DNA from 2 places in the Planctobacterium sp. R6 genome. Region 2 is predicted to be linked to the other one. Evidence: predicted binding sites of a transcription regulator. Region 2 holds the regulator's gene; the other holds the start of a gene.

Region 1 (15,957 bases), on a different contig from region 2:
TCGTAAAAAGACCAGGTTTCCACCCAGGTTTCCAGCTCGGGTAGCGAAACGATAGGGAGAAACGCAATGTTCGGGCTTCTTCCCTGAACGGAATCTAGCAAGGTTTGATATTTCAGATTGGAAACAAAAATATGTTTTTCTGAGGTGCTCAATCCCTGAAAGTCGATGCGGTCTTTACTGACATCCACTTCCTCCGGGCGCCAGAAGAAGCTGATCTGCTTTTCGATCAGCTTTTCAAATATTGGGTGTTTTTGTTGGTCATAACGCGCTACGTTCACCGGGTTTCCGAAAAACATGGGTTCACTGAGCGGGTTAGTGGTGTTGTGATTGAACGTTGTATATTTCATCTGACTTTATTTTTTATAAGAAGGTCTGCAATAAAGTAGTGGGAGCCTGTTGGCTCCCACTAACACACTTAGATTTTACAGGCGCCACCTGCGCAATCATCATCCTGTTCTTCCACAACTTCCTGGACGGCTGGCCTGCTGACCGCTTTTTGGGTTGTTTCAGGCTTACTGGATTCATCACCTGCACCATCTCGGGTATTGTGGTAATACAGTGTTTTCACACCCAATTTATACGCCGTAAGCAAATCTTTGATCAATAATTTCATCGGCACTTTACCACCGTCGAACTTACCCGGATCATAGTTTGTATTTGCGGATATGGTTTGGTCGATGAATTTTTGAATGATCGCCACGAGCTGCAGGTACCCATCATTGGACGGGATATCCCATAACAACTCGTAGTTGTCTTTGAGCTTTTGATATTCAGGAACCACCTGCTTAAGTACACCGTCTTTACTCGCCTTGACACTAATATGCCCGCGCGGCGGCTCTATGCCGTTTGTGGCATTGGAGATTTGCGAAGATGTCTCAGATGGCATCAATGCTGACAGTGTAGAGTTGCGCAAGCCATGCTGTTGTATCTCTTTTCTCAAGGACTCCCAGTCGAGTTTCAGCTGAGAAGTACAGATGGCGTCGAGATCCTTTTTGTAGGTATCTATCGGCAATATACCTTGCGCATAGGTTGTTTCGTTAAATTTAGGACAGGCGCCTTTTTCTTTGGCCAGCTCAACCGATGCTTTCAACAGATAATACTGCATGGCTTCAAAGGTCTCGTGCACTAAATTGTTGGCGCTACCATCGGAGTAACGCACACCGTGTTTAGCCAGATAATAAGCAAAGTTAATGACGCCAATGCCGAGGGTACGTCGTCCCATAGTGGCATTATATGCCGCCGGTACCGGGTAATCCTGGTAATCGAGCAGGCTGTCCAGCGCTCTGACGGCCAGCTCCGATAGCTCTTTAAAGTCTTCCGGTGATTTAATGGCACCCAGATTAAATGCCGAAAGCGTACAAAGCGCGATTTCACCTTCTTCATCATTAACATGCGCCAATGGTTTAGTTGGCAAGGCAATTTCCAGACAAAGGTTACTTTGTTTAACCGGCGCAACTTTAGGATCGAACGGGCTGTGGGTGTTGCAGTGGTCCACGTTTTGAAGGTAGATACGACCTGTGCTGGCACGCTCCTGCATAAACAAACTAAACAACTCAAGTGCTTTTATCTGTTTTTTGCGAATCGTTGGATCTTGTTCGTATTGCGTATATAACGCGTCAAATTTGTCCTGATCAGCGAAAAACGCTTCGTACAGGCCTGGTACATCTGACGGGCTAAACAGAGTGATATGGCCGTCTTTGATCAAGCGTTGGTACATGGTTTTGTTAAACTGTACCCCGTAATCAAGGTGACGCACCCGGTTTTCTTCTACACCGCGATTGTTCTTAAGTACTAAGAGCGACTCAACTTCCATATGCCATAGTGGATAGAAAAGTGTGGCAGCACCGCCTCTAACGCCACCCTGAGAGCAGCTTTTAACGGCAGTTTGGAAGTATTTGTAAAACGGAATACAACCAGTGTGATATGCCTCACCACCTCTGATTGGGCTTCCCAATGCGCGAATTTTACCGGCATTAACACCGATACCAGCGCGTTGACTGACATATTTAACAATGGCACTGGCTGTGGCATTGATTGAGTCAAGGCTGTCACCCGTTTCAATCAGAACACAGGAGCTGAATTGACGGGTAGGGGTTCTGACACCCGCCATAATGGGAGTGGGAAGCGAAATTTTGAAGGTCGACGTCGCATCATAAAAACGTCGAATATAGTTCATTCTGGTTTCAGTGGGATACTTAGCAAACAGGCAGGCGGCCACGAGAATGTACAAAAACTGGGCGCTTTCATAGATTTCACCGGTGACCCGGTTTTGTACCAGGTATTTACCTTCCAGTTGTTTAACCGCAGCGTAACTGAAATTCATGTCTCGCCAATGGTCGATGTATTCTTCCATCAACTCAAATTCAGCGGCACTGAAATCTTCCAGTAAATGCCCGTCGTATTTGCCCATTTCCACCATTTTTTGTACGTGTTGTAGCAACGACGGTGGTTCAAACTGGCCGTAAGCTTTTTTACGAAGGTGAAAGATGGCCAGGCGCGCAGCAAAATATTGATAATCTGGACTATCTGTTGATATCAGATCGGCTGCTGACTTGATAAGCGTTTCGTGAATGTCTTCGGTTTTTATTCCATCGTAAAACTGAATATGTGCTTTTATCTCTACCTGAGAGACAGAAACGTTAGACAAACCTTTGGCTGCCCAATCAAGGACTCGGTGGATTTTATCCAGATCAATAGGCTCACGCTCACCATTTCGCTTGGTGACGTACAAAGTATTATTCATAAAGCTGCCACTGTTATTATTATAAATCGTTGGCGAGGTCGATTAAGTGTAGTCTGTCGCGCACACTTGTTAATGACCTGGACTGCATTGCTGCAGATATCAGGCTAGCTATGATGCTGTTTTCGACTCGTCATTCCCCAATTTAAAGATAACGTCGGTTATCCTTGGGACACAAGATAAAGGGGTTTTTCCTGCATTTCAACCCAAGATATAGGGTGTGTTGTTGCTTTAATCACCGCTGCTTTTTTCGGTTAGTGTAAGCTAACTTCAAAGCTATTCTCATTCAGGTGTATTTGGAATTTCAACAGCGATCTTACGGGGCAATTTTCGTATAAATTAAATAGTAATAAAATTAGTTCGTTTAGACTGAAGCGATCTAAAGATAATATTGACAAAAACCTCAACAGCAATCGACCTAACAACCCGGGCGATATTATACCCCGGGCAGCAATTCACAGAGTTCATGTGGCGAATCTACGCTTAAATCTACATCCCAGCTGCGCGCCAGTTCATCAGGCGTCAGATACCCGTAGCGAGCCAGCACTGCGACCATACCGGCAGCCTGCGCGGCTTCCATATCGCGTTCCGCATCTCCTACGTACCAGATACTTTGAGGTGCAACATTGAGTGTTTCAGCCGCTTTTAACAGAGGTTCCGGATGAGGTTTACGATTAGCAAAAGAATCGCCTGAGAAGCAAACCTGACAGCGCTTAAAAACCGGAAAAAAGGCTAACAATGCCTGAGTTAAAAATCCGGGCTTATTGGTAACGATGCCCCAGGGAATATGTTGCGCGTCGATCTGCTTTATCAGAGATTCAATGCCCTCAAACGGACGAGTATCCCGACAGACGTTAGCTGCGTAACTTTGCAAAAACTTTTCTCTGAGTTCTTCAGTGTCAAATTTGTCGAAGTTGTCTCCCAGTCCCATTTTAAGCATACCGATTGCACCATTTGAAGACTCGACACGATATTCATCGTAGCTTTTTTCAGGGAAGTTTAGTTGCTTTAAAATGTGATTCAGGGCATTGCCGAGATCCGGAGCGGTATCCAGTAATGTTCCGTCCAGATCAAATAAAATTCCACGGGGTTCAGCAATCATAGTTTTTGACAACCTACTATGTAATTAACATCGACATTGCTGTCAGAAAGATAATAAGATTTTGCCAGAGGGTTATAGTGCAGCCCGGTTATTTTACGCGCAGCTAAACCTGAAGCATCTGTCCATTTCATCAATTCAGAAGGTTTGATGAATTTTTGGTAGTCGTGAGTACCTTTTGGCACCAAACCCAAAACATACTCTGCCGCTACGACAGCCATAGACCAGGACTTAAGATTGCGATTCAGGGTGGAGAAAAACACCCAACCGCCAGGTTTTACCATGCTGGCACAAGCAGCAACGACTGAGGCCGGGTCTGGCACGTGCTCCAGCATTTCCAGGCAGGTTACTACATCAAACCTTGCTGAATGTGTTTGGGCCATCTGTTCTGCCGAAATTTGACGGTAATCAACTTGTACCCCGGATTCGAGGGCATGTAACTTTGCCACTTCCAGTGGTTCTGCGCCCATATCAATTCCGGTGACGTGTGCGCCGGCTTTTGCCATCGATTCAGACAAGATGCCACCACCACACCCAACATCCAGGGTTTTGAGATCATGCAGCCCATCACATTGCTGCATAATAAAAGACAATCTCAGTGGATTTATCTCATGCAGGGGTTTAAATTCCCCTTCAAAATCCCACCAACGACTGGCCAGATCGGCAAATTTTTGAATTTCTGAATAATCGACGTTTTCTTGCAAAATGCTGACTCCAAACAAGTTTCGGCAAGTATACGGCTTCAAAAGTCGCATTAACAGGTTCGTTTGCACATATATTCAGCAATCAACGTCTTTTATTTTTGTGGTTCGATGATAGAATCTTGAACACTTTTATTTCCTGTTTTGACAAGCTGCGATTTTTAAATCTAAAAAGCTTTGCAAAGATAATTAAACAGTGATGTTTCCCGGCGACTGTCGGTGAAAATAATAACAACAAGGCTGTATATGACTGACAACGCCAAAGAAATCCTTCCAATTAATATCGAAGATGAGCTGAAAAACTCCTATCTGGATTACGCCATGAGCGTTATCGTCGGGCGTGCATTGCCCGATGTCCGGGATGGTTTAAAGCCAGTGCATCGACGCGTTCTGTTCGCCATGAACGAGCTAAAGAACGATTTTAACAAGCCATATAAAAAGTCAGCGCGTATCGTTGGTGACGTCATTGGTAAATATCACCCCCACGGTGATTCGGCTGTATACGATACGATTGTTCGTATGGCTCAGCCGTTTTCATTGCGCTACATGTTAGTTGATGGACAAGGTAACTTTGGTTCTGTTGATGGTGATTCGGCGGCGGCAATGCGTTATACCGAAGTGCGCATGGCGAAAATTGCACATGAATTACTGGCTGATTTAGACAAAGAAACGGTTGATTTTGTACCTAACTATGATGGTACAGAAAAAATCCCTGACGTGTTGCCCACCAAAGTTCCCAATTTGCTGGTGAATGGTTCCTCAGGTATTGCCGTAGGTATGGCCACCAATATTCCGCCACATAACCTCACTGAAGTGGTTAACGGCTGTATTGCGTTGATCGACAATCCGGATTTAACCATCGACGATTTGATGCAATATATTCCGGGACCGGATTTCCCCACTGCTGCCACTATCAGTGGTCGCAAAGGAATTGATGACGCCTATCGCACGGGCCGGGGTAAAATTTACCTGAGAGCCAGCGCCGAGATCGAAACAGATAAAAACGGTAAAGAAACCATTATCGTTTCTGAAATTCCTTACCAGGTAAACAAAGCCAGATTGATTGAAAAAATGGCTGAGTTGGTCAAAGAAAAGAAAATTGAAGGTATTTCAGCCTTGCGCGATGAGTCTGACAAAGACGGTATGCGTATTGTTATCGAGGTTAAACGCAGCGAATCAGGCGAAGTACTGCTTAACCAACTGTATGCTAATACCCAAATGCAAACCGTGTTTGGTATTAACATGGTGGCACTGGATCAGGGGCAGCCGAAAACGCTTAACCTTAAACAGTTATTAAATGCCTTTATTCGTCACAGACGTGAAGTGGTAACCCGTCGTACCGTATTCGAACTCAGAAAAGCAAGAGAGCGGGCGCACATCCTGGAAGGTTTGGCGGTAGCGCTGGCCAACATTGACCCTATTATCGAGCTTATCAAAGCCTCACCAAGTCCCGCTGAAGCGAAAAAAGGCCTGGTAGCACAGGGTTGGGCACTGGGTAACGTTGAGGAAATGTTACAGCGTGCTGGTGTAGATGCGGCGCGTCCTGAATGGTTAGAAGCTGAGTTTGGTATTCGCGATGGCTTATACTTCCTGACTGAAAACCAGGCACAGGCTATTCTGGACCTGAGACTGCACAAACTAACAGGTCTTGAACACGAGAAGATTCTTGCTGAGTACAAAGATTTATTAGATCTGATCGCAGAACTGCTGGAAATCCTGGCGAATCCAGATCGTTTGATGGAAGTCATTCGCGAAGAACTGGAAAAGGTGCGGGACGAATTTGGCGATGAACGTCGTACTGAAATTACGGCAGCTGCCCACGACATCGACCTTGAAGACCTGATCGAACGGGAAGACGTGGTCGTGACCTTGTCCAGAGAGGGTTACGTTAAGTACCAAAAACTATCAGACTACGAAGCACAACGCCGCGGTGGTAAAGGTAAAGCCGCCACCCGCATGAAAGATGAAGACTATATTGAGAAGTTGTTGGTGGCAAACACCCACGACCACATACTGTGCTTCTCCACCAGAGGTCGACTGTATTGGCTGAAAGTGTATCAGTTACCATTGGCCAGTCGAAATGCCCGGGGCAAGCCGATTATTAATATTTTACCGCTCGAATCCGACGAGCGTATTACCGCGATATTGCCAATTCAGGAATTCGTGGACGACCGCTTTGTGTTGATGGCAACCGCCAACGGCACCGTTAAGAAAACCGCGCTGACTCAATACTCCCGTCCTCGTTCAAACGGTATTATTGCAGTGAATTTGAATGAAGGCGATGAGCTGATCGGTGTTGCGTTAACATCTGGCGAGAGCGATATCATGCTGTTCTCTGATGCCGGTAAAGTGGTCAGATTTAATGAAAAAGAACGTGATGCCGAAACAGGTGCGGTGAAAATTGATGCTGAAACCGGTGAAGAAAGACTGGCACTTCGTCCAATGGGCAGAACTGCCACCGGTGTAAGAGGAATTCGAATGCAGGAAGGTCAGCGCGTGGTATCTCTGATCGTGCCTGAAACTGACGCTCCAATCCTGACCGTAACTGAAAATGGTTATGGAAAACGAACGCCATTAGATGACTACCCGGCGAAGAGCAGAGCAACGCAAGGTGTTGTATCCATCAAGGTGTCCGATCGAAATGGTGCTGTAGTTGGCGCGATTCAGGTGGATGAAGATGATGAAATGATGCTCATCAGTGACGCAGGTACGTTGGTCAGAACCCGTGCTAACGAAGTGTCAGTGATTGGTCGTAATACTCAGGGCGTGCGCATTATCAGAACTGCAGACGACGAAAAAGTTGTTGGATTACAACGCATCGAGGAAGTTGTCACAGAAGAAGGCGAACTTGTTGAAGGTTCAGAGACTGAAGGTGAGACGGCTACGGTTGACGCAGAATCCAGTGCACCGAATGCAAATGAATCTGACGATAAGGAAGCGTGATAGTGGAGCAACTTAAACTATCACCCGTTGGTTCGGTTGATGGCGATGTCACGGTACCAGGCTCCAAAAGCCTGTCAAATCGTGCATTATTGTTGGCAGCATTAGCCAATGGCACGACGACAGTGACCAACCTGTTGGACAGCGATGACATCCGGCATATGCTGGACGCGCTGTCACAATTGGGTATTGAATACTCACTGTCAGACTGTAAAACCATTTGCCAGGTTAAGGGTAATGGCGGTGTTTTTGCTGTAGCTGAACCGGTAGAGTTGTATTTGGGTAATGCCGGCACCGCGATGCGGCCTTTATGCGCGGCATTAGCCATGAGTCAGGGTGAATTTATTCTGGGTGGTGAACCGAGAATGGAAGAACGGCCAATTGGCTCATTGGTCGATACGTTGCAAGCGGCAGGGGCGGATATTCAATACCTCAAGAATGACGGTTACCCACCGCTGAAAATAAATGGCACCGCACTGACAGGCGGGACATTGCAAATCGATGGCACTATATCCAGTCAGTTCCTGACCGCCGTGTTAATGGCCGCGCCATTATTTAGTGGCGATACCTGTATTCAGGTTACCGGAGAGTTGGTTTCTAAACCTTACATTGAAATCACCCTGGCGATAATGAGTCAGTTTGGCGTCAGCGTTGAAAATCGCGACTACCAGGAGTTTAATGTTAAAGGCAATCAGTCTTATCAAAGTCCTGGCGAATACATGGTGGAAGGTGATGCATCTTCTGCCTCTTACTTCCTTGCGGCAGGTGCCATCAAAGGTGGTAAAGTTAAAGTATACGGTGTTGGTAAAGACAGTGTTCAGGGCGATATTCGATTTGCCGATGTACTGGAAAATATGGGGGCAAAAATTAACTGGGATAGTAACTTCATCGAAGTGGAAGGGGCCAAATTAAGTGCCGTTGACATGGATATGAACCATATTCCGGATGCCGCTATGACAATTGCTGTTGCCGCTTTGTTTGCCGAAGGTACCACCACTATTCGCAATATTTACAACTGGCGGGTTAAGGAAACCGACCGTCTGGCGGCTATGGCAACGGAACTGAAAAAGCTTGGTGCTATAGTGGAAGAGGGGAACGATTTTATTTCAGTTACGCCAGTGGCTAATCTGAAAGAAGCCGCTATCGACACTTACAACGATCACCGCATTGCCATGTGCTTTTCGCTGGTGTCTTTGAGCGATACCCCAGTGGTAATTAATGATCCCAAATGTACCTCTAAAACCTTTCCGGACTACTTTGATCGTCTGAAAAAGATTTGCCACTGAGTCTTGTTGGCAAAATTTCTGTAAAGCCCTCCCGTGAGGGCTTTTTCAATTGTAGCATTTGCCTGATGTCACAAACTCGTCATTGTAGAAAAATTTTGTACGCGTATAATGTCGCGCATTTTGTTCACAGCAGTTAATCAGGGAGCCCAAAATATGCTTAAAAGCCCAGTCGTTACCATAGATGGTCCAGGCGGAGCAGGAAAGGGAACCATCAGCAAATTACTCGCGACCAAACTAGGTTGGCATTTACTGGATAGTGGTGCTATCTACCGGGTTTTAGCCGTTGCTGCTATACACCATGGTATAGAAGCCAGCGATGAAGAGGCGCTATTTCCTCTGGCTACCAGTCTGGATGTTAACTTCGATTACAGCGAAGCCGCAGAAACACGTGTCATACTGGAAGGCGAAGATGTTACTCACTCCATTCGCACTGAAGAAGTGGGATCGTTAGCATCAAAAGTGGCTTCTTTACCCCGGATCCGCGAAGCACTGTTACGACGTCAACGAGCTTTTAATATGGAACCTGGCCTGGTGGCCGATGGCAGAGACATGGGGACAGTGGTATTTCCTGAAGCTAACGCCAAAATTTTCTTGACCGCATCGGCAGAAGAAAGAGCGTCGCGGCGCTATAATGAGTTGCGTGAAAAAGGCCATGATGTTAGTATTTCCGCCCTTTTGGCGGACATACAGGCCCGGGATGAACGAGATACAAACCGTTCTGTGGCTCCTTTAGTTCCTGCCGCCGATGCCTTAGTGGTTGATTCTACACAACTTTCTATTGAAGAAGTGTTGCAAAAAGTAGCCCACTGGGTAGAGACCAAATTGCATGAGGGTGAGGTTTAATTCACCCAAGTACAACTGCGTTTTAATGGATTAGAAACGTAAAATTTAACAACCCCATCTTACCGGATGTAAGCTTGGACTAAAAAACGAAAGATTATGACTGAAAGTTTTGCTCAATTATTCGAAGAAAGTTTAAAAGAATTAGAAACACGCCCAGGTGCGATCGTACGTGGTACTGTTGTTTCTATCGATAAAGATATTGTTTTGGTAGACGCTGGCCTGAAATCTGAGAGCGCCATTCCTGCTGAACAATTCAAAAATTCCAAAGGCGATCTGGAAATCGCAGTTGGTGACGAGGTTGATGTTGCACTAGACGCTGTTGAAGACGGCTTTGGTGAAACAATCCTGTCTCGTGAAAAAGCGAAACGCCACGAAGCGTGGGTTGAGCTTGAAAAAGCTTACGAAGACAAAGTTACCGTTACTGGTGTTATCAACGGTAAAGTTAAAGGTGGTTTCACGGTTGAAGTTAACTCTGTACGCGCGTTCTTACCCGGTTCTCTGGTTGACGTTCGTCCGGTACGTGACACGCTGCACCTTGAAGGCAAAGAATTAGAATTCAAAGTTATTAAGTTAGACGCAAAACGCAACAACGTTGTTGTTTCTCGTCGTGCTGTTATCGAAGAAGAGAACAGTGCAGAGCGCGATACGTTGCTGCAAACTCTGGACGAAGGCGTTGAAGTTAAAGGTATCGTTAAGAACCTGACTGACTACGGTGCATTCGTTGACCTGGGTGGCGTTGACGGTCTGTTACACATCACTGATATGGCATGGAAGCGCGTTAAGCATCCTAGCGAAATCGTCAGTGTTGGTGATGAGATCAATGTAAAAGTATTGAAGTTCGACAAAGAGAAGTCTCGCGTTTCTCTTGGTATGAAGCAAATGGGCAACGATCCTTGGGAAGAAATCGCAAACCGTTACCCTGAAGGTGCTAAGTTAACTGGTCAGGTTACTAATCTGACTGATTACGGCTGCTTCGTTGAGATCCAGGAAGGCGTTGAAGGTCTTGTTCACGTTTCTGAAATGGATTGGACTAACAAGAACATCCATCCTTCAAAAGTGGTTAGCCTTGGCGACACTGTTGAAGTTATGGTACTTGAAATTGACGAAGAACGTCGTCGTATTTCTCTTGGTCTTAAGCAATGTAAAGCGAATCCTTGGGAAGAGTTTGCTAAGTCTTACAACAAGGGTGACAAAGTCACTGGTAAGATTAAGTCAATCACTGACTTCGGTATCTTTATCGGTCTGGACGGTGGTATCGACGGTCTGGTTCACTTATCTGATATTTCATGGAACAAAGCGGGCGAAGACGCAGTTCGTGATTATAAGAAAGGTGACGAAATTACAGCCGTTGTTCTGCAGGTCGACGCAGAGCGCGAAAGAATTTCTCTTGGCGTGAAGCAAATTGACGAAGATCCTTTCAATAAGTATCTGACAGATAAAAAGAAAGGTGCTATCGTTAACGGTACAGTTACCGCAGTTGACGCTAAAGGCGCAACAATCAATCTGGCTGAAGAAGTTGACGGTTATATCCGCGTTGCAGATTTATCTCGCGACCGCATCGAAGATGCTTCAACTGAACTTGCAGTAGGTGATGTTGTAGAAGCTAAGTTCATCGGTGTAGACCGTAAGAACCGCATCGTTAACTTGTCTGTGAAGGCAAAAGACGAAGCTGACGAGAAAGAAGCATTGGCCCGTGTGAACCAGCAAGAAGATTCTGGTTTCGCAAGTGCTATGGCTGAAGCCTTCAAAGCGGCAAAAGGCGAAGAGTAAAACTTGTACCCGCCACGCTGTGGCGGGTAACTGTCGGTAACGTCTGGTTTTTCATGTTGACAAAGGGGTTGAGATGACCAAGTCACAATTGATCGAAAGACTCGCCGATAGGGCGCGGCATATTCCTTCTAAGGAAGTAGAGGTAGCGATAAAAGAGCTGTTGGAGCAAATGGCTCAAACGCTACAGAAAGGAGAGCGTATCGAAATCCGCGGATTTGGTAGCTTTTCGCTGCATTTCAGAGCTCCCAGAGAGGGTCGTAACCCTAAAACTGGTGAGACTGTGAAGTTAGACGGTAAGTATGTACCGCACTTTAAGCCCGGGAAAGAACTTCGCGAACGCGTCAACGAAGCGATTGCAAATTAAAAAATAAAAAGCGGTTTGCCTTTGGCAACCGCTTTTTTTACACCTCTATTTTCAGGATTGAAATTGTGAAGGCGTTTCTTTATATCTCAATCTGTCTGCTTGGCCTGATTTTGGCTATTGTTTTGGGCTCACAGAACACACAGCTTACAGATTTTAACTTCTTGATTGCCAGACAAACTGTTTCTGTTACAGCACTCATGTCAGGATCTATTTTATTCGGCGCCTGTCTCGCTTCCCTGTTCTGGATCATTTACGTCCTCAAGTTAAAGCTCAAGCTGCGTAGCCAAAACAAAAAATTCGTCAAATCCTTAGATAAGACTAACTAATGCTGGAACTCCTCTTTCTTCTATTGCCAGTTGCTGCCGGCTACGGTTGGGTGATGGGCAGGAATAGTGTCAGACAGCAGCAGCGCAACACCTCGAAAATACTGACAAAACAGTATTTTAAGGGCCTGAATTTCTTATTGTCAGATCAGCCCGATAAAGCGGTAGATACTCTGATTAAAATGGTGGATATCAATACCGGTAACGTCGAAACCCATATAGCGATGGGCAACTTTTTCAGGCATCGCGGGGAAATCGACAGAGCCATTAAGGTCCACCAGAATTTGGTCAACAAAAAAGAAGTTGCCGGAACACAACGTGAAAACGCCATGTATGAACTTGGCAGAGATTACCTGTTGGCAGGCTTTCTGGAGCGTGCTGAAAATGCCTTCTTGAGTCTGATGGACTCCAAAGATTATTACCTGTTAGCACATCAACAACTGTTCAACATTTACCAAACCACCAAAGAGTGGGACAGGGCCATAGAGTTGGCAGAAAACATGGTGGAAAATCATGGCGACAGCGATGATCTTTCTAAGCGTATCGCGCATTTTTACTGTGAACAGGCGCAAATAGCCATTCATAAAGAGGCTTATCAGCAAGCAGAAAAATGGTTGCAGAGAGCTGTCATGTCTGATGAGCACAGTGTACGTCCCTGGTTTTTATTAGCCGAAATTGAAAAGAAACAAAATAATTTTGCTCAGGCTTTCGACTATCTCAGTCAGATCCCGCATCGCGATGTCGATTGGGTGAGTGAAGCGATACCTGGATTGTGGCAATGTGCCGAACAAACCGGTAACTGGTCGGCGTTAAAAACCATACTGGAAAGCCATTCTAATCAATGTGCTACTGCGTATCTGGCGCTGGTTTCCTTGTCACAAAAGGAAACTTCCTCTTCAGCTGCAGCGCAATTACTTCTGGAAAAAATTAACAAAAGTCCTTCCATGAAAGGCTTTCACAAATTACTGAGTTTATATGCCAGCGAAGAGGCAGAAAATTCAGACACACAGAACAGTTTAATGCTGTTGAATAAACTGATAGAAAAGCAAATTGAACAACGACCGAAATACCGCTGCAACGGCTGCGGATTCTCGGGCAAGAAGATCCATTGGTTGTGTCCTTCCTGTAAGACCTGGGGGGAAATGAAACCAATTAAAGGTTTAGATGGTGAATAAATGCAAGATAGTAAAGTCATAGTCGCTCTGGATTACAACGATAAACACGCTGCCCTTGAATTTGTGGGCCAGGTAACCCCTGACGCCTGCAAACTGAAAGTTGGCAAAGAGATGTTTACCTTATTTGGCCCTGATTTTGTCAAAGAATTGGTTGGCAGAGGCTTTGATGTGTTTTTGGATCTGAAATTTCACGACATCCCCAATACGGTAGCCAAAGCTTGTTCAGCGGCAGCCGAGCTGGGAGTCTGGATGGTAAATGTTCATGCGTCTGGTGGTAACAAAATGATGGAGGCTGCCAAAGACGCACTGGATAAGTGTTCTCACAGACCAAAATTAATTGCTGTTACTGTGTTAACCAGTATGGATGTCGAGCAACTGAAGAGCATCGGGATAACAATGTCAATTCAGGCCCATGTAGAGCATCTGGCGGCCTTAACAAAACAATCAGGACTGGACGGTGTGGTTTGTTCCGCGATGGAAGCCAGCAGCCTGAAAGCACAACTGGGCAAAGAATTTCAATTGGTGACTCCTGGTATCAGACCGGTGGGAAGTGCCGCCGGAGATCAATCTCGTATTGTCACACCAGAACAGGCTGTCGCAGACGGAGTCGATTACATGGTTATTGGCAGACCCATTACCCAATCAGCTAATCCATTACAGACGCTACAACAAATAAATCAAAGCATCGCATAGGTTAACTGCCGGAAGATAATTGAAGATGCTGACGGCATAACCGATCAAAAAAGCCCTGCATTAGCAGGGCTTTTTATTACCTTAGTATTTTTACAGAGATACAGGCTTAGTGGTTGGTGCTGAGGAGCGATTGCTGGCGCTCAGCAGAGCTGCACTTTTGCCGCTGACACGGATGTCAGGACGTGCTGCCACGTCACGTGCAACGATTTCTATCTCTTTAATGCTCTCCTGCAACTCTGCAGGGCGAGTCATCGGTGAAGACGCTTTTAACACAAGCACTTTAGCGCGCTTAGTGGCTTTTGCTGCTGGTTGAGTTGAGGTTTCCTTAACATCAACGTCTTTCGCTTCTGGCTGCTCGTTATTCGTGTCGGCAACATCATGGTGGAAGTCCATGTCCAGTTTGTGTTGCTGCGCTTCTGAGGCATCACCAGTAACCTGCGGCTCTTCAACAATAGCGGTGTCTGCTGCAGTATTCTCAGAGGCACTTTCTGCCGCTTCAGCTGTAACATCAAAGCTTAACTGCTTTTTGGTCACTTGCTGTTGCTTGTCTTCCGCTACTTTTTGTTGTTCAACATTTGCGCTTTCGGCTTGTTTGTTGGTGTCATTCTCAGCAGGTTTAGGCGCAGCTTTAGTCACTGGCGCTTTTTCAGCTTTTGGTTCTGCATTTACTGGCTCGGCAACAGCAGTCTGATTTGCTGATGGTGCATTTACGACATCGTCTTTAACCGCCGCCGGAGCCTCTGGCTTAGCCTTTTTGTCTGCCTGGGCCTGTTGCTCCTTCATTTGAGCCGTATTTGCTAAAGCCGCTTCTTTCTGAGTGTTGTCAACACGCACGCTTCGACGGTTCTCACGGCGTTTACGACGTTCTGCAACCTGTTTACGCGGACGGGCATTGTCATCGCGATCCGCGTTGTTGGTGCGAGCCTCATTATTACTGGTGGTGGTTTCAGCATTGTTGCTTCTGACTCTTTCGCGCTTGCGTTGATTGCCCTGGCCTTCTTTATTTTGTTGGCGGGGAGCATCCTTTTCTTTACGCGTATCATTGCTGCGACGGTTTCTGTCCCTGTCGTTGCTGTTGCGCTGACGGCCTTGTTTTTTATTGCGGTTATTTTTGTTGTACTTATTGCCAGTGTTGTTTTTACCTTTGCCTTTAGCAGGCTTATCGTCTGACTGGAATAATCCGCTCAACCAGGCAAAGAAAACGGCGAAAATACCGGGTTCTTTTTTCGGTGCAACTACAGGTGCCGCTGCTTTGGGAGCAATAAAACCAGACAGAGCAGGTTGCTCTCGCTTAGGCTGTTCAGTTGGCGTGCCAACAGATACTGCAGGGGTTGTATCAACCGGTTCACTGACCAGATTAAAGCTCAGTTCATCAGTGGCATCATCTTTACGGAAACGAATGACTTCATAGTGTGGCGTTTCCATATTGGCGTTAGGAATAATCAGTAACGATACATTGTGACGTTTTTCGATGTATTGAATCGCTTTGCGCTTTTCATTCAACAGGTAGGTGGCCACATTTACCGGAACCTGAGCGTGTACCTGATGAGTGTTTTCTTTGATGCCTTCTTCTTCTAATAAGCGAAGAATCGACAAAGCCAAAGATTCAGTACTTCTGATGGTACCTTGCCCTAAACAACGCGGGCATACGTGGTTTGCTGATTCACCCAACGACGGACGCAGGCGTTGACGAGACATTTCCAGCAAACCGAATTTAGAAATACGGCCAATCTGAACACGAGCTCTGTCACTTTCTACCGCCTGGTTCATGCGGTTTTCAACTTCACGCTGATGTTTCACCGGTGTCATATCAATAAAATCGATGACCACCAGACCACCTAAATCGCGCAATCTTAACTGTCTGGCGATTTCATCAGCCGCTTCCAGGTTTGTGTTCAACGCTGTTTCTTCGATATCTCCGCCTTTTGTGGCGCGTGCAGAGTTAATATCGATGGACGTTAATGCTTCGGTTGGATCGATAACGATTGAGCCACCTGAAGGCAGTCTGACTTCACGCTGGAAG
Region 2 (15,957 bases):
GTTTGGTTGCCGCGGGCGTTTACCCGAATCCGCTACCACACGCTCACGTTGTTACTACAACTACTCACAAGACTTTAGCGGGTCCTCGTGGTGGTCTGATCTTATCAGCCTGCGGAGATGAAGCTATTTACAAGAAGCTAAACAGCGCAGTATTTCCGGGTGGCCAGGGCGGACCTTTGTGCCACGTTATTGCGGCTAAAGCGGTTGCTTTTAAAGAAGCCTTGCAGCCTGAGTTTAAAGTTTACCAACAGCAAGTTGTTAAAAACGCGAAAGCCATGTGCAAAGCGTTTCAGGATCGCGGTTATAAGATTGTTTCCGATGGTACCGACAATCACCTGTTCCTGTTGGATCTGATTGATAAAGACATCACAGGTAAAGATGCTGACGCGGCATTGGGTAAAGCTTATATTACGGTGAACAAAAATGCGGTACCAAACGATCCGCGTTCGCCCTTTGTGACCAGTGGTTTGCGTATCGGCACGCCAGCCATTACCCGTCGTGGTTTTGGTGACGAAGAAGCGGCTCAGGTAGCCAACTGGATTTGTGATGTTCTGGACAACATCGAAGACGAAGCCAACATTGCCAGCGTGAAAGAACAGGTAATGGCACTGTGTAAGCGATTCCCTGTTTACGCTTAAGTTGTAAACAAATCTTTCAAAAGCCAGCTTATGCTGGCTTTTTGTTAGCCTTTCTTTATTGCCTGCTATTTATTAAAATCCACGTCGTTTTCTAGTATTAACCAGGGAAAGGTCGTGAAAAAGTTAATCCTGTCTTTTATCTGCGCGTTGTTTTGCCTTAAAGCGATAGCTTCAGATTCATTAGTACCACTAGATATTTACGGCGCACTGCCGAATGTCAGCATGATGGAAGTATCACCCAGCGGTAAACTAATTGGTTATCGAATGGCCAAAGAAAATCGTGAAATGTACATCATTCATGATTTGGAAAATAACAAGATGCTGAGAGGGGTTGATATCTCCCGTATTCGTCCCAGCCACGCCTGGTTTGTGGACGATGACACCCTGATCCTGGTGGCCGTAGACAATACCCGTATCTTTGGCTTTCGCGGCCGACACGATATCAGTGCTGCCTATTCATTTAAAATCACTGAAAACCGGGTACGCCAGATACTGGTGTTAGGGGAAGGCATTTACAAAGGCCAATCGGATTTAGGCACCATTGTGGGGTTGAGCAGCGACGGTAAGTATGCCTACATGCCTGCCTGGCATACAGAGAGTGCCTATGCCCTGATGAAAGTGAAACTCTCTGGTCGGCGCACGCCACGACCGGTAAAAAGAGGCGTTCATGACGCTATCGATTATTTTATTCACAACGACAAAATGATTGCCAGAGAGCGTTACAATAACAAAACGAATCAGCATCGGGTCGATGTATTGATTGATGATGACTGGCAGAAAATTTTTCAGGAGGAAACCGAAGTTCGCACCCGATCTTTTGTGGGGCTTACCGCGGATTTAAACAGTCTGGTGATGTTAACCAAGGGCGAAAATGGTCGCCGCGCCTATTTCACGATGGCGCTAAAAGACGGCACTGTGTCAGGACCAATTTTTAATCCGGAAGACAAAGATGTGGGGTATGTGCTGACTGATCACAACCGCGTTGTACACGGTGTCAGTTATGCTGGGTTTAAGCCCAGTTATGATTTTTTTGATCCCACAGTGCAAAAAGTCGTGGATCAGGTCATTAAAGATTTACCGGACCATTCGGTCACTTTGGTGAGCTATTCATCTGACTGGCAACACATGATTTTTATGTTGGAGGGTATTGATAGCCCCGGGGATTACTATCTCTACAGCAAAGGCGAGTTTAAATTTATCGCTTCCGGTCGACCAGACTTACCGGTAAATCAAATTAATCAGGTTTTTCAGACGGAGATAAAAGCCAGAGATGGTCTGCGCCTACCTACTCTGTTAACGCTACCGGCGGTGGAGGAATTAAAGAACTTACCGGCGATTATGCTGCCACACGGTGGCCCTGAATCTTATGATCGCATTGAATTTGACTGGTTGGCTCAGTATTTTGCCAGTCGCGGTTACCTGGTGATGCAACCGCAGTTTCGCGGGTCCCGTGGTTTTGGCGCAGAGTTTACCCTGAAAGGACGCGGTGAGTGGGGTCGTAAAATGCAGGACGATTTAACTGATACAGTAAATACCCTGGTAAAATCCGGTTATGTTGACCCCAATCGGGTGTGTATTGTCGGTGGCAGTTACGGAGGCTATGCCGCCCTGGCCGGCGCGGCGTTTACACCGGATCTGTACCAATGCGCCGTATCCTTAAATGGCGTCGCAGACATCGAACGCATGTTGCGGGATGAACGCTATGACTATGGCAGCGATCACTGGGTGGTAGCCTACTGGCAAAAACTCATTTCTGAAGGTGACGTTGATGAAGACCATATCGAGGCAATTTCACCGATAAATCACGCAGATAAAATTAAAATTCCGGTGTTACTTATTCATGGTACGCAAGATGAGGTGGTACCGGATCACCAGTCTGAAAACATGTTTGATGAGCTGGAAGATGCCGATGTCGATGTAAAATATGTGGAGCTGGAAGAAGGGGATCATTACCTCAGCAAAGCAGAGCACCGTATGGCGGCCCTTAAGGCTATCGATGATTTTATCAATCGACATTTGCCGGTAACCCGCTGAGCAACAGAAGCAGAGCATGAAACTGTGGCGGACTGCCTTTTTAATCCAGCCCGATGCTAAAGCAATTTTGCAATTTACTCAGTTTCGGTTATGTTGTGTTAATAAGTTTGACAGTAAAACATTGATAGAATGACAGAAATAACAACCCTGCCGGAAGATCAGAAGCTACATGTGTTGTTTCGCGTTGAACCCGGTTGTATGGGACCGGCAGGTATTGATCATATTCAGGACTACTGTAAGTACGCGCAGCAAAGGGTGCAGTACCTGCATTCTGACTTCGTCAGATGGGAGATTGTTGCACGCATGAACAAGAAATTGCCGGAAATGCAGTTTCGGGCTCTGAATAAGAACCTGACACACGCACAGGCAGAAAAATACCTGGCGATATTCGGACAAAATCTCGAGGAATTTGAAGAACATCTGCACGATATGTTGGCGATATTAGTGGATGAGTTTTGGGAAAAGGACGTCAAACGGGGGCTTTAATATGCAAGGCAGAGAGCGTCAGAATTTGCTTTGCTGAACGCTGGTTTTAAGCTTCCATCACTACCTGCTGTGCCCGGGACTACACGGGTCTGACAAAATCGCCGTTAAGCATTCACATTCGGTATAAATAGTCTGTTCGTTTGAGCCTTGAAAAAAGCGTTTTTACACCTATATCAGAACCGCGTTTATTGTTAGTTAATCAGGATCACGCCAGCATGATTTGCCCGTTTTGTATGACCCAGGAAACAAAAGTGATTGATTCCCGACTCGTCTCCGAAGGCCACCAGGTGCGCCGTCGTCGGGAATGCACAAATTGTCATGAGCGTTATACCACGTTTGAGATAGCCGAATTAGTGATGCCTCGCATTGTTAAGCGCGATGGTAAACGCGAGCCCTTTAATGAAGATAAGCTCAGAGCGGGGATGCAACGGGCACTGGAAAAGCGTCCGGTGAATACCGAAAAAATTGAACAAAGCATCCACCGCATTAAATCCCATTTACGTGGTACCGGCGAAAGAGAAATCAGCAGTGAGCTGGTGGGAAATCTGATAATGGCCGAGCTGATCGAACTGGACAAGGTGGCCTATGTACGGTTTGCCTCTGTGTATCGCTCCTTTGAAGATATCAAAGAGTTTGGTGAAGAAATCGCTCGCCTCGGAGATTAGTATGTTTTCTCAGATCGACGCCAGACACATGGCCAGCGCCCTGAAATTAGCGGAACAGGGCCGCTATACTACTTCTCCCAATCCCAATGTCGGCTGTGTTCTGGTGGCAGAAAACGGTGACATTATTTCAGAAGGCTTTCATTTAAAAGCCGGTGGCCCCCACGCCGAAGCAGAAGCACTAAACAAGGCGAATAACCGCGCCCGGGGGGCAACCGCTTATGTAACCCTGGAACCCTGTTCCCATCATGGGCGCACGCCGCCTTGCTCTGATGCGCTGATAAAGGCGGGGGTGCGACGGGTTGTAGTGGCAATGCAGGACCCGAATCCCAAAGTGGCCGGAAACGGCATTAAAAAGATGCGTGACGCGGGTATTCAGGTGGACATTGGTTTAATGGAAACTCAGGCTACCGCGTTAAATAAGGGGTTCTTCAAGCGACAGTTGCAGGGCTTACCCAGAGTCACATTAAAGATGGCCGCGTCTTTGGACGCAAAAACCGCCCTGTCCAATGGCGTTAGTCAGTGGATTACCGGCACCGCGGCACGTCGTGATGTGCAGGAACACAGAGCGCGCAGTTGCGCCATTGTGAGTGGGTCGGGTACGGTGTTGGCGGATAACCCGGCTCTGACGATCAGGGCTGACGAACTTCCCGGATCAGTGCAACAACAATACCCCGGTGATATCCGCCAGCCATTGCGGGTGATTCTGGATGGCCGTAATCAGCTGCACCCGGCACTTAAGGTCTTCGCCGATAACCGTGTTTTGGTGGTTAACCGCCAGCCGAATCCGTTGCTAACCCAGGCCGGAATCGAGCAGTGGCAAGCGCCAACGTCAGCGGATAAGATTGATTTACAAGCAGTTTTAACCTGTCTGGCGCAGCGACAAATTAATGATGTTTGGCTGGAAGTGGGCAGTCGTCTTGGGGGGGCATTTGTGCAGGCCAATTTAGTGGATGAGCTGATTGTCTATTTAGCACCGAAGCTAATGGGCAGTGCAGGCTTTAGTCTGTTGCAATTACCCGAATTTAAATCAATGGATCAGGTGCCGGAAATGCGTTTTTCAGACACCCGAATGGTGGGCGAAGATTTGAAAATCACCGCCCACTTTGTATAAACAAAAATCAGAGGAGTCACCGTGTTTACCGGAATCATCGAATCTGTTGGCAGTATTGCTTCAATGCAGGCCCGGGGGAGTGATATGCGAGTCAGCATTAATGTTGGCAAGCTGGATATGGCTGATGTGCAATTAGGTGATAGCATTGCCACCAATGGTGTGTGTCTGACGGTTGTGGAGTTCTCCGCGCAACACTATGTTGCTGATGTATCCATGGAAACCATCAAGCGCACCGGATTTGCGGCGTATCAGCAAGGTATGGCTGTGAATCTGGAAAAGGCCCTGATGGCAACATCCCGGCTGGGCGGACATATCGTCAGTGGTCATGTCGATGGCGTGGGCGAAATTGCCAGTATCGAGAACACCGGTCAGACCTGGGAGATTTGGGTGAAAGCGCCGGGTAATCTGGCGCGCTACATCGCTGAGAAAGGCTCGATTACTGTCGATGGAGTCAGTCTGACCGTCAATGATGTGCAGGGCGCTAAGTTTAAGCTGACACTGGTACCGCACACATTGCAGGAAACCATCATCCAACATTATCAAACCGGCACCCGGGTTAATTTGGAAGTGGATGTGATCGCCCGCTATCTGGAACGGCTAATGTTGGGCGATAAAGCGGCCGAGAGCACAGGAAATGCGATTAATCTGTCGTTTTTAGCTGAAAATGGTTATCTACGATAGTACAATTCGCCACCGCAATTGTTCGCAATAAAAATCTGGCTGGTGAATGCAGACGCACTACATTCACTGTGCCATCAACCCTACAGTAAATTAAATTATGTCATTACACAGCACAGAAGAAATCCTCGAAGATATTCGCAACGGTAAAATGGTCATCCTGATGGATGACGAAGATCGTGAAAATGAAGGCGATATTATCATGGCCGCAGAACATGTTACGCCGGAAGCGATTAATTTTATGGTAACTCATGCCAGAGGACTGGTGTGCTTACCTATGACCCAGGAGCGCTGTAAAAAGTTAAAATTACCATTAATGGTGGAAAACAATGGCGCTCAGTTTTCCACTAATTTTACCGTATCGATTGAAGCCGCTGAAGGGGTGGTTACCGGGATTTCAGCCGCTGATCGGGCCCGAACCATTTTGGCTGCCGTTGCGCCCGACGCGGTGGCGACAGATATTGTCCAGCCAGGCCACATATTCCCGCTGATTGCCAAAGAAGGCGGGGTGCTCAACCGGGCCGGTCATACTGAAGCAGCGGTAGATTTGGCGCGTTTGGCGGGCTGTGAACCGGCTGGCGTGATCGTGGAAGTGCTCAACGACGATGGCACCATGGCGCGCCGCCCGGAGTTGGAAGCCTTTGCCAAAAAACACGATCTGAAACTGGGCACAATTGCCGATCTCATCGAATACCGCAATATCAACGAAGCTACAGTCGAGCAGGTGGCCACCTGCAAATTGCCCACCGAACACGGGGAATTTGAACTGGCTACCTTTAAAGACACTATCGACAATCAGGTGCACTTCGCGTTGTGTAAAGGCAATATCACACCGGAAGAGCCCACCCTGGTAAGGGTTCACTTGCGCAATACCTTCAGTGATGTGCTGGGTTCAGGCCGTTCTATTGATCGCTCCATGGATTTACCGCAAGCCATGAAACGCATTGCTGCTGACGGTGGCGTATTGTTGATCTTAGGCCGTGAAGAAACCAGTGACGAGCTGGTACACGTGGTACAGCAATTTGAAGCTGAAGACAAAGGCGAGAAAGCGGTCACTAATTTGTGGAAGGGCACTTCCAGAACCGTTGGTGTCGGTTGTCAGATTTTAAAAACACTGGGTGTGCAGAAGATGCGATTGCTCAGTAAACCGGTTAAATATCATGCCTTGTCCGGGTATGGTTTAGAAGTGGTAGAAACGCTTTCTGACTAAAGATTGAAGACCCGGCAGGGTCTGATGAAATAATACAAAAAATCCGGTGAATAGCGGGCAGGTGTGGTAGAATCCGCGCCAGCCAAATTCCGGACCAATTATTGAGGCAAGATTATATGAACATTGTGGAAGGTAATATCAGAGCCACAGGCAAAAAATTCGCCATTGTGGTGTCGCGTTTTAACAGCTTTGTTGTTGACCATCTGGTCGAAGGTGCGATTGACACCCTGGACAGAGCAGGTGAAGTGAATGAGCAAGATATTACAGTCATTAAAGTACCGGGTGCGTACGAATTACCCCTGGTGGCTAAAAAGGCCGCAGAAAGTGGTAAGTTTGACGCCATTATTGCCATTGGTGCGGTGATCCGTGGTGGCACTCCCCATTTTGATTTTGTTGCCGGAGAATGTAATAAAGGCCTGGCACAGGTGTCTTTAGAGTTCGGCATTCCGGTTGCCTTTGGTGTGATCACCACAGACAGTATTGAGCAGGCGATTGAGCGCTCAGGTACTAAAGCAGGCAACAAAGGTGCAGAAGCGGCGCATTCCGCCCTGGAAATGGTCAACGTTATTGACCAGTTGGCTGGAGTATAAGTCGTGAAAGTAGCCGGACGTAAAAAAGCCAGAGAACTGGCGATGCAAGCCATCTATTCCTGGCAGATGACGGGTAACCCGGTTTCTGAAATCGAGTTAAATGTCGCCACACAACAAGATATGAATAAAGTGGACATGAGCTTCTTTCAGGAAGCATTGCGCTATGTCGCTGAGCATGTAGATGAGTTGGACGACAGCTATAAACTGTATGTGACAGACCGTCCAATAAGCGAGATTGACCCGATTGAAAAGGCTATTTTACGCCTTGCTGCCTTCGAACTGACACAACGCCTCGACGTACCCTACAAAGTGGTTATCAATGAAGCCATTGAGTTGGGTAAACAGTTTGGTGCGGCTGACAGCCACAAGTTTATCAACGGGGTACTAGACAAAGCCGTCCGCCTGTTGCGCAAGGATGAAGTTAAGCGCTAATCCGGTGAAAATGTGAAAGAATTTGATATTATCAAAAGCTACTTCCTGTCTAAAAGCTATCAGCGCCGGGATGTTCAGCTTGGCATAGGCGACGACTGTGCGCTCACAACAGTTCCCGAAGGGCAACAGTTAGTGACCACTACAGATACGCTGGCCGAGAGTGTGCACTTTCCGAAAAATACCTCTGGCAGGGCCGTAGCTCATAAGGCACTATCGGTAAATCTGAGCGATCTGGCGGCCATGGGCGCCGAACCGGCCTGGATCAGTTTGTCGTTGTCCATTCCGCAATACGATGAAACCTGGCTCAGGGATTTTTCCTTGTGCCTGCAGGAACTCACTGATTACTACTCTATTCAGTTGATTGGCGGTGATACGGTGCAGGGGCCTTTGTCCATCACCATTACTGCACAAGGTTTTATTCCTGAAGGTCAGGCGTTAATGCGCTCCCGGGCAAAACCCGGCGACTGGATTTATGTTACCGGCACGCTGGGGGATGCAGGACTTGGCCTGGATCTGTTGCAAAACCTGAAACCGGCAGAGCCGATACATCGCAATTTTCTGATCGACCGGCTTAACTTTCCGACACCACGATTGCTGGTAGGCACAACACTGAGACGCATCGCGACATCCTGTATCGATTTGTCAGACGGGCTAAAATCTGATCTGCAACATATATTGTTTGCTTCCCAAACTGGTGCTCAGGTGGACGTAACGCGTTTACCCTTGTCAGAAGCGATGCTGGCTACAGTCGGTCAGGAAGAAGGGATTCGATACGCCCTGACATCGGGTGATGATTATGAGTTACTGTTCACAGTAGCGGATGAGCAAAAAGGCAGCCTGGAAACCGCGCTGGCCAATTGCAACGTTTCGGCAACCTGTATCGGACGCATAAACGGCGTTGCTGAAAAAATGGAACTCACCAAAGGTGACAAACCCTTTCATTTGCCGGAAAACGGTTTTCAACACTTTAATCACTAACGTCAGGAGTTGCCGCTGACATGGATCGCGCCACTAAAAAAACGGCTCTGAAAAAGCTCAGGCTGAGCAATCCATGGCACTTTCTGGCGCTGGGCTTTGGCAGTGGACTGGCGCCATTTATGCCGGGCACTTTCGGCACCTTAGCGGCGCTGCCTTTCGTCTTTTTATTACCCTTGTTGCCGGTGTCGGGTCAGGTGGCCCTGGTGTTGGCGGTTTCACTGATTGGTATTTACATTTGTGAAGTCGCTTCAAGAGACATGGGCGTTCACGATCATTCTGCAATCGTCTGGGATGAAGTGGCTGGTATGATGATCACCATGATTGCCATACCGCTGAGCATCACCAATCTCGCAGTTGGTTTTGTGGTATTTCGTTTATTCGATATCCTGAAACCCTGGCCTATCAGTTACTTTGACAGGCAGGTTCATGGCGGACTGGGCATAATGTTGGACGATATTATTGCTGGCGTATTGTCGTTACTGACCATGCAGGCTCTGTTACATTACGGCTTGCTGAGCGTCTGAAACAAGGCATAACCCTTTGCAGAGGCGCTGAGTTATGCGCCCAGCGTTTGCAAGAATGACTGCACTTTATGGGTAATGCCCTGGGTATCCAAACCTAACTCCTGATACATTTCTTCCTGCGTGCCCTGCATAATAAATTCATCCGGTATGCCGAGGTGCAGCACTTTTACCATCTGCGGCTGGCTGTTAATGTATTCTGCAACAGCACTTCCAGCACCACCAGCAATGGCATTGTCTTCCAGGGTCACAATCAGACTGTGAGTTTTGATCACTTCCTGAATGGCATTCTCATCTAAAGGCTTAACGAATCGCATGTCTACCAAGGTGGCGTTAAGTGCGTCTGCGGCCGCTTCGGCATAGGGCAATAAGGTGCCGAAGTTCAACAGGGCAACCTTCTCGCCATCCTTCAGTTTACGCGACTTACCGATGGCCAATTGGTTCATGGTGGCACTGACCTCAATACCTTTACCCGCACCTCTGGGGTAACGCACCGCAGCCGGTTGTTGCAACAGGTGGCCGGTATACAACATATCGCGGCACTCCTGTTCATCGCCAGGTGTCATAATCACCATATTAGGAATGCAGCGCAAATAAGAAATATCAAAAGCCCCCTGATGGGTGGGGCCATCAGCGCCCACTATGCCAGCTCTGTCTATGGCAAACAGCACCGGCAGGTTCTGTAAAGCAACATCGTGGATCAGCTGGTCATACGCCCGCTGTAAAAAGGTAGAATAAATAGCCACTACGGGGTTTAAGCCATCAATGGCCAGTCCGGCTGCAAGGGTCACAGCGTGTTGCTCGGCAATCGCCACGTCAAAATATTGCTCTGGATATTGCTGTGAAAACTGCACCAGTCCTGAGCCTTCCCGCATGGCCGGTGTTATGCCCATGAGTTTTTTGTCCTGAGCGGCCATGTCGCAAATCCAGTCACCAAACACCTTGCTGAAGGTGGGGGCACTGCCACTGGACTTGGGTAAGGCATTTTCCGCCGGATTAAATTTTGGTACAGCGTGAAATTTAATCGGATCTTTTTCTGCTTCTTCGTAACCCTTGCCCTTTTTGGTGACCACATGCAGTATCTGTGGGCCTTTGAGGTTGCGCATATTAGTGAGGGTATCCACCACGCCGTTAACATCGTGACCATCAATTGGCCCGATATAGTTAAACCCCAATTCTTCAAAAATAGTGCCCGGTACCACCATGCCTTTGATGTGCTCTTCTGCACGGCTGGCAAATTCTTTGATGGGTGGGACATTTGACAGCAGTTTTTTGCCTCCGTCGCGGATGGAGTTAAAGAAACTCCCGGTCAGCAGACGGGCAAGATGGCTGTTCAGAGCGCCCACGTTTTCCGAAATGGACATTTCATTGTCATTTAGGATAACCAGCATGTCTTTGCTGATGTCACCACCGTGGTTAAGCGCTTCAAATGCCATACCGGCGGTCATAGCGCCGTCACCGATTACGGCAACAACTTTGCGACCTTTTTGCTCTTTTTCCGCGGCGATAGCCATGCCCAGAGCAGCGGAAATGGAGGTGGAGGAGTGACCCACTGCAAAGGTGTCGAATTCACTTTCCGGTGGCCAGGGAAACGGATGCAGCCCGCCCTTTTTACGGATACTGGTAATGCGATCGCGCCGCCCGGTTAAAATCTTATGTGGATAAGCCTGATGACCTACATCCCACAACAAGCGGTCAAAAGGCGTGTTATAGGCATAATGTAACGCCACAGTCAGCTCAACGGTACCTAATCCAGAGGCAAAATGACCACTACTTTGACTGACGCTGGCTAACAGGTAAGCTCTTAATTCATCGGCCACCTGCTTCAGGTCTTCTTTGGGTAAAAGCCTTAAATCTTCAGGGCTATGAATCTTAGCCAGTAAAGGGTAATGAGAAATATCCAGGGTCATGTTAGGTAAAGAGTGCCTTAGTGGTTACGACTAAACAGGTAATCGGTGAATGATAGCAAAATTTCTGTGTTGTAAGGTAGTGCTAACAAGGCCTGTTTAGCTTCGTCGTGTAGTTGTTGTAAGTATTGTTTAGCGCCAGCCATGCCCATTAATGCCGGATAGGTGTTTTTATCAGCACTAATATCTGAACCCTGAGGTTTACCCAGTTGCTCGGTACTGCCTTCAATATCCAAAATATCATCCTGGACCTGAAAGCCCAGGCCAATTGCCTGGCTAAATTTATGCAACAATTCGTTTTCGTGAGCTGGTAGCCCCGCCAACTGGGTTGGAAAACGGATGCTGGCATTTATCAGTGCACCGGTTTTCAGGCGGTGCATCAATTCCAAATCTTGTTGGGCGATGGACTTTCCTGCCTGAAACAAATCCACCGATTGCCCCCCACACATGCCCTGTAACCCGGAGGCAGAGCTCAGTATCCGAATCGCGCTGATGGCTTCACTGGCAGTCAATTGAGGTGCCTGACTAATTATCTCAAACGCCATGGTCTGCAACGCATCGCCGGCTAAAATTGCAATATCTTCGCCATACACAATGTGGCAGGTGGGTTTACCGCGGCGCAGGTCGTCATTATCCATAGCGGGCAGGTCATCATGGATCAGTGAGTAGGTGTGAATACATTCAACTGCGGCTGCAAAATGCAGCATTTTTTCATGTGGCAGGTGCAACATTTCCGCGCTGGCAAGTGCCAGGAAAGACCTGACCCGTTTACCGCCGGAAAACAAACTATAGCCCATAGCCTTTTGTAGTTCACCGGGTAGCATCGGGTATTCACCCAAGACCTTTTCCAGTAAATGCGTGATTTCTTCGGCGTAGCGCGACGCGGCGGTTTTCCATTTCATAGCGGTCAGTTTTGATCCGGGGATTCTTCAAACGATTGCAGGGTCATGTCATCACCCGTTTGGGTCAGTATCCTGACACGTTGCTCTGCTGATTTTAACTTTTCCTCGCAGTCCCGTACCAATTTTATGCCCTGCTCAAAAGAACTCAATGCCTCTTCCAGGGACAATTCGCCTTGCTCCATTGCGCTCACTATTTTTTCCAGTGACTGCAAGGATTGCTCGAAACTGGTATCGGTATTCCTGTTGTCGGTCGTCATTTCGTTCGCTCTGCCAGAATGTGAAGGCGCAAGATACATAAGCAAAAACCAGGGGTCAATTAAAATTCTGGCGCCGTTGCAGGGACCAGAATACCAGCATTCCTGAAATAAAATGATTTTATTCCTCTGGAAAAATGTCACTTTGCCGATAGAATGGTTGTTAAGTCAGCAACTTAATGCATGAAGTAAAGCAATAAAATGCGCCAGAGGTTGGTGTTGTTGACCATCAGATAATAATTATTCGGGGAGGACAGTGTGGATCTGGCAACGCTAATAGGCATGATAGGCGCCATTGGTTTTGTAGTGATGTCCATGGTGATGAGTGGCGAGATGGGCATGTTTATCAATGTTCCATCATTACTTATCGTATTTGGAGGCACTATTTTTGTCGTACTGTCGCAGGTAACCTTAGGGCAATTTTTTGGCGCAGGTAAAATTGCTGCAAAAGCTTTTATGTTTAAAATTGAAGCCCCGGATGAGTTAATTCAGAAAATTGTTGAAATGGCTGATGCCGCCAGAAAGGGGGGCTTTTTGGCGCTTGAAGAAGCGGAAATCGAAAATTCATTTATGCAAAAGGGCGTAGATATGCTGGTGGACGGTCACGATATCGATGTTGTGCGCACCACGTTGCACAAAGATATTTCGTTAACTACTGAAAGGCATGAATTTGGCGCCACTATATTCAAAGGCATGGGTGATGTTGCGCCTGCGATGGGTATGATCGGCACACTAATAGGTTTGGTGGCCATGTTATCTAATATGGATGACCCTAAAGCCATTGGGCCGGCGATGGCGGTGGCACTTCTGACCACACTGTATGGGGCGTTTTTTGCCAACGTTATTTGTTTACCGGTAGCCACTAAACTGAAAAACCGCAAAGACGAAGAGAAGGTAAATCAAAGTCTGGTATTAGATGGCATTATTGGTATTGCCGATGGGCAAAACCCCAGAGTTATCGAAGGTATTCTGAAAAGTTACCTTGCTTCCACAAAACGCGGTGCGGCTAAGCCCGAAGATTAATTGAGTAAAGTCAATGAGTGAAGAAGCTGAAGAATGTCCCAAATGCCCCCCCGAAGGCCTGCCCGCCTGGATGGGAACATTCGCTGATCTGATGTCACTGTTAATGTGCTTCTTTGTACTGTTGTTGGCGTTCTCAGAAATGGATGTACTCAAGTTTAAGCAAATTGCCGGTTCTATGAAATTTGCGTTTGGTGTGCAAAACAAGATAGAAGTTAAAGATATCCCAAAAGGCACCAGTGTTATTGCCATGGAATTCCGTCCTGGCAGACCTGATCCCACTCCCATAGAAAATATCCAACAGCAAACCATTGAAATGACCCAGCAAATGCTGGAGTTTCAGGCTGGCGATGAAGACTCAGCTGGTGGCCGTCAGAAACAGCGGGGACAGGAGCGAGGTGGTCAGGCGCAGCAAACGGCTACCGATTCATCCTCTTCTTCGCCTACGCAACCTCAGAGTCAGGAACAGATCAACGAAAACATGAAAAAAGTTGCTGAAAAGCTGCAACAGGAAATTGTGGACGGCTCCATCGAGATGGAATCCCTGGGTCAGCAAATCGTAATACGCATTCGGGAAAAAGGGTCCTTCTCAGCGGGTTCGGCGTTTTTACAGCCGCAATTTATTCCGGTGATTCAAAAAGTCGGTGCCCTGTTGGTGGATATGCCCGGTGAAATTGCGGTGTCAGGTCACAGCGACAGCCAGCATATTTCTAATGAGTTATATCGTTCTAATTGGGATCTGTCTTCGCAGCGGGCGGTCGCAGTGGCCGAAGTCCTCAGATTAGTGCCAGGGTTCGACGAAGGTCGCATGGAAGTCGTGGGACGAGCCGACACCCAACCGCTGGAAATGCCCGGTCAGGAGTCTGATGACAACCGCAACCGTCGGGTTGAGATCGCCATTAATCAGGGCAAGCCTAAATTCTCTGAACCTATCTCGATATCAGAAGAAGAATCCTAAGCCAATCAACGGGTTTTCCGGGACCGGACAATATAAGGTTTACTGGGATTGCGATGAGAGTATAATCGGCGCTTTTTTCGGCCGGAGAGAGACGTGAGATTCCTGGTAAAGCTACATCCTGAGATCACCATCAAAAGTAAAGATGTGCGAAAGCGCTTTATTCGTTTACTGGAATCCAATATACGTCTAATCCTCGGACAAAACCACATTCCCTGTGCGATTCAGAATCAGTGGGATAAAATTCTGGTCAATATCAAATCGGATGCCGCCCGCTTTGGTGAACGGGCAGAATACCTGTTGGCCCGGATACCCGGTATTGACCAATGTCTGGTGGTTCAGGAATCTGAATATACCGATATGGATGACATTTACCAGCAGGTAAAAGCGGTTTGGCAGCATCAATTAAAAGGCAAGACCTTTGCCGTGCGGGTGAAACGCAAAGGCGATCAGCCTTTCTCCTCAACGGAAGTGGCAGCTTACGTTGGTGGCGGAATCAATCAGTTTTGTGAAACCGGCGGCGTCAAATTAAAGCACCCGGATGTCACCATTAACCTGGAAATCGATCGCAACAAACTCATTCTGGTAGAACGCAAATTTAAGGGCCTTGGCGGTATGCCATTGCCCAGCCAGGAAGATGTATTGTCACTGATGTCCGGCGGATTCGATTCCGGTGTTGCCAGTTACCAGATGATACGGCGCGGTGCGAAAACGCATTTTTGTTTTTTTAACCTGGGTGGCAGAGAGCATGAAATTGGCGTGCGGGAAGTCAGCCATTATTTGTGGAAAAACTACAGCCCATCTCATCGGGTAAAATTTATTGCGGTGGACTTTGAACCCATTGTTGCTGATATTCTGCAGAATGTGGAAAACGGCTACATGGGGGTGGTTTTAAAACGCATGATGCTAAGAGCAGCCAGCATTGTGGCCGATAATTTGCAAATCAATGGTCTGGTAACCGGTGAGTGTCTGGGTCAGGTATCCAGTCAAACGTTAAGTAATTTGTATGTCATTGATCAGGCCACCAGTAAACTGGTAGTGCGGCCGCTGATTTGTTCAGATAAAAGCGACATCATCGATGTTGCCCGTAAAATCGGTACCGAAGATTTTGCCAAATCTATGCCGGAATACTGTGGTGTAATCTCCATCAAACCCAATGTCAGAGCGCCTCTGGACAAGGTTTTGGAAGAAGAAACCAAATGTGATCTAAGCTTGATTGACAAGGTGGTTGCCGACGCGAATGTTGAAGATATTAAAAATCTGGGTGAAAAAAGTGAGCAACAAATCGTTGCTGTTGAATCCAGTAATCAGCTGGCCCCCGGCGACGTGTTGCTGGATATTCGCGCCCCTGCTGAGCGAGATCACAACCCTCTGCAAATCGAACACTGCAGCATGGCACACATTCCTTTTTACAAGTTGTCGTCAGAGTACAGTGAGCTGGACCAGACAAATACCTATTACCTCTACTGCGATCGCGGTGTGATGAGCAAAATGCAGGCGTTGGTGTTAAAAGAACGTGGCTTTGACAACGTGAAAGTTTATCGGCCCTGATTATTGCCTATACAGATTCCAGTTG

What was found. Region 2 encodes NrdR, which represses ribonucleotide reductase genes. Its sites were predicted from a motif close to AAACACNANATNTNGTGTTT; they were not measured.
Region 1: a site for NrdR is predicted at 2,943-2,962, ahead of nrdA (class 1a ribonucleoside-diphosphate reductase subunit alpha). Genes of this name have one in related genera too.

What each region holds. Positions count from the first base shown of each region.
Region 1 is NZ_JBVTQY010000009.1:65,492-81,448, reverse strand. It holds gene nrdB (class Ia ribonucleoside-diphosphate reductase subunit beta) at 1-347, opposite strand, end outside; gene nrdA (class 1a ribonucleoside-diphosphate reductase subunit alpha) at 416-2,743, opposite strand; gene AC0J20_RS08235 (HAD family hydrolase) at 3,177-3,842, opposite strand; gene ubiG (bifunctional 2-polyprenyl-6-hydroxyphenol methylase/3-demethylubiquinol 3-O-methyltransferase UbiG) at 3,839-4,594, opposite strand; gene gyrA (DNA topoisomerase (ATP-hydrolyzing) subunit A) at 4,787-7,483, shown strand; gene aroA (3-phosphoshikimate 1-carboxyvinyltransferase) at 7,486-8,766, shown strand; gene cmk ((d)CMP kinase) at 8,920-9,609, shown strand; gene rpsA (30S ribosomal protein S1) at 9,706-11,379, shown strand; gene ihfB (integration host factor subunit beta) at 11,423-11,743, shown strand; gene AC0J20_RS08200 (lipopolysaccharide assembly protein LapA domain-containing protein) at 11,809-12,069, shown strand; gene lapB (lipopolysaccharide assembly protein LapB) at 12,069-13,241, shown strand; gene pyrF (orotidine-5'-phosphate decarboxylase) at 13,242-13,934, shown strand; gene rne (ribonuclease E) at 14,025-15,957, opposite strand, start outside.
Region 2 is NZ_JBVTQY010000034.1:27,467-43,423, reverse strand. It holds gene glyA (serine hydroxymethyltransferase) at 1-638, shown strand, start outside; gene AC0J20_RS17980 (alpha/beta hydrolase family protein) at 753-2,672, shown strand; gene AC0J20_RS17975 (hypothetical protein) at 2,802-3,158, shown strand; gene nrdR (transcriptional regulator NrdR) at 3,374-3,823, shown strand; gene ribD (bifunctional diaminohydroxyphosphoribosylaminopyrimidine deaminase/5-amino-6-(5-phosphoribosylamino)uracil reductase RibD) at 3,819-4,934, shown strand; gene AC0J20_RS17960 (riboflavin synthase) at 4,956-5,615, shown strand; gene ribBA (bifunctional 3,4-dihydroxy-2-butanone-4-phosphate synthase/GTP cyclohydrolase II) at 5,713-6,822, shown strand; gene ribH (6,7-dimethyl-8-ribityllumazine synthase) at 6,939-7,412, shown strand; gene nusB (transcription antitermination factor NusB) at 7,416-7,844, shown strand; gene thiL (thiamine-phosphate kinase) at 7,857-8,822, shown strand; gene AC0J20_RS17935 (phosphatidylglycerophosphatase A family protein) at 8,843-9,346, shown strand; gene dxs (1-deoxy-D-xylulose-5-phosphate synthase) at 9,379-11,253, opposite strand; gene AC0J20_RS17925 (polyprenyl synthetase family protein) at 11,271-12,152, opposite strand; gene AC0J20_RS17920 (exodeoxyribonuclease VII small subunit) at 12,158-12,409, opposite strand; gene pomA (flagellar motor protein PomA) at 12,665-13,429, shown strand; gene AC0J20_RS17910 (flagellar motor protein MotB) at 13,443-14,384, shown strand; gene thiI (tRNA uracil 4-sulfurtransferase ThiI) at 14,478-15,932, shown strand; gene AC0J20_RS17900 (ketopantoate reductase family protein) at 15,940-15,957, opposite strand, start outside.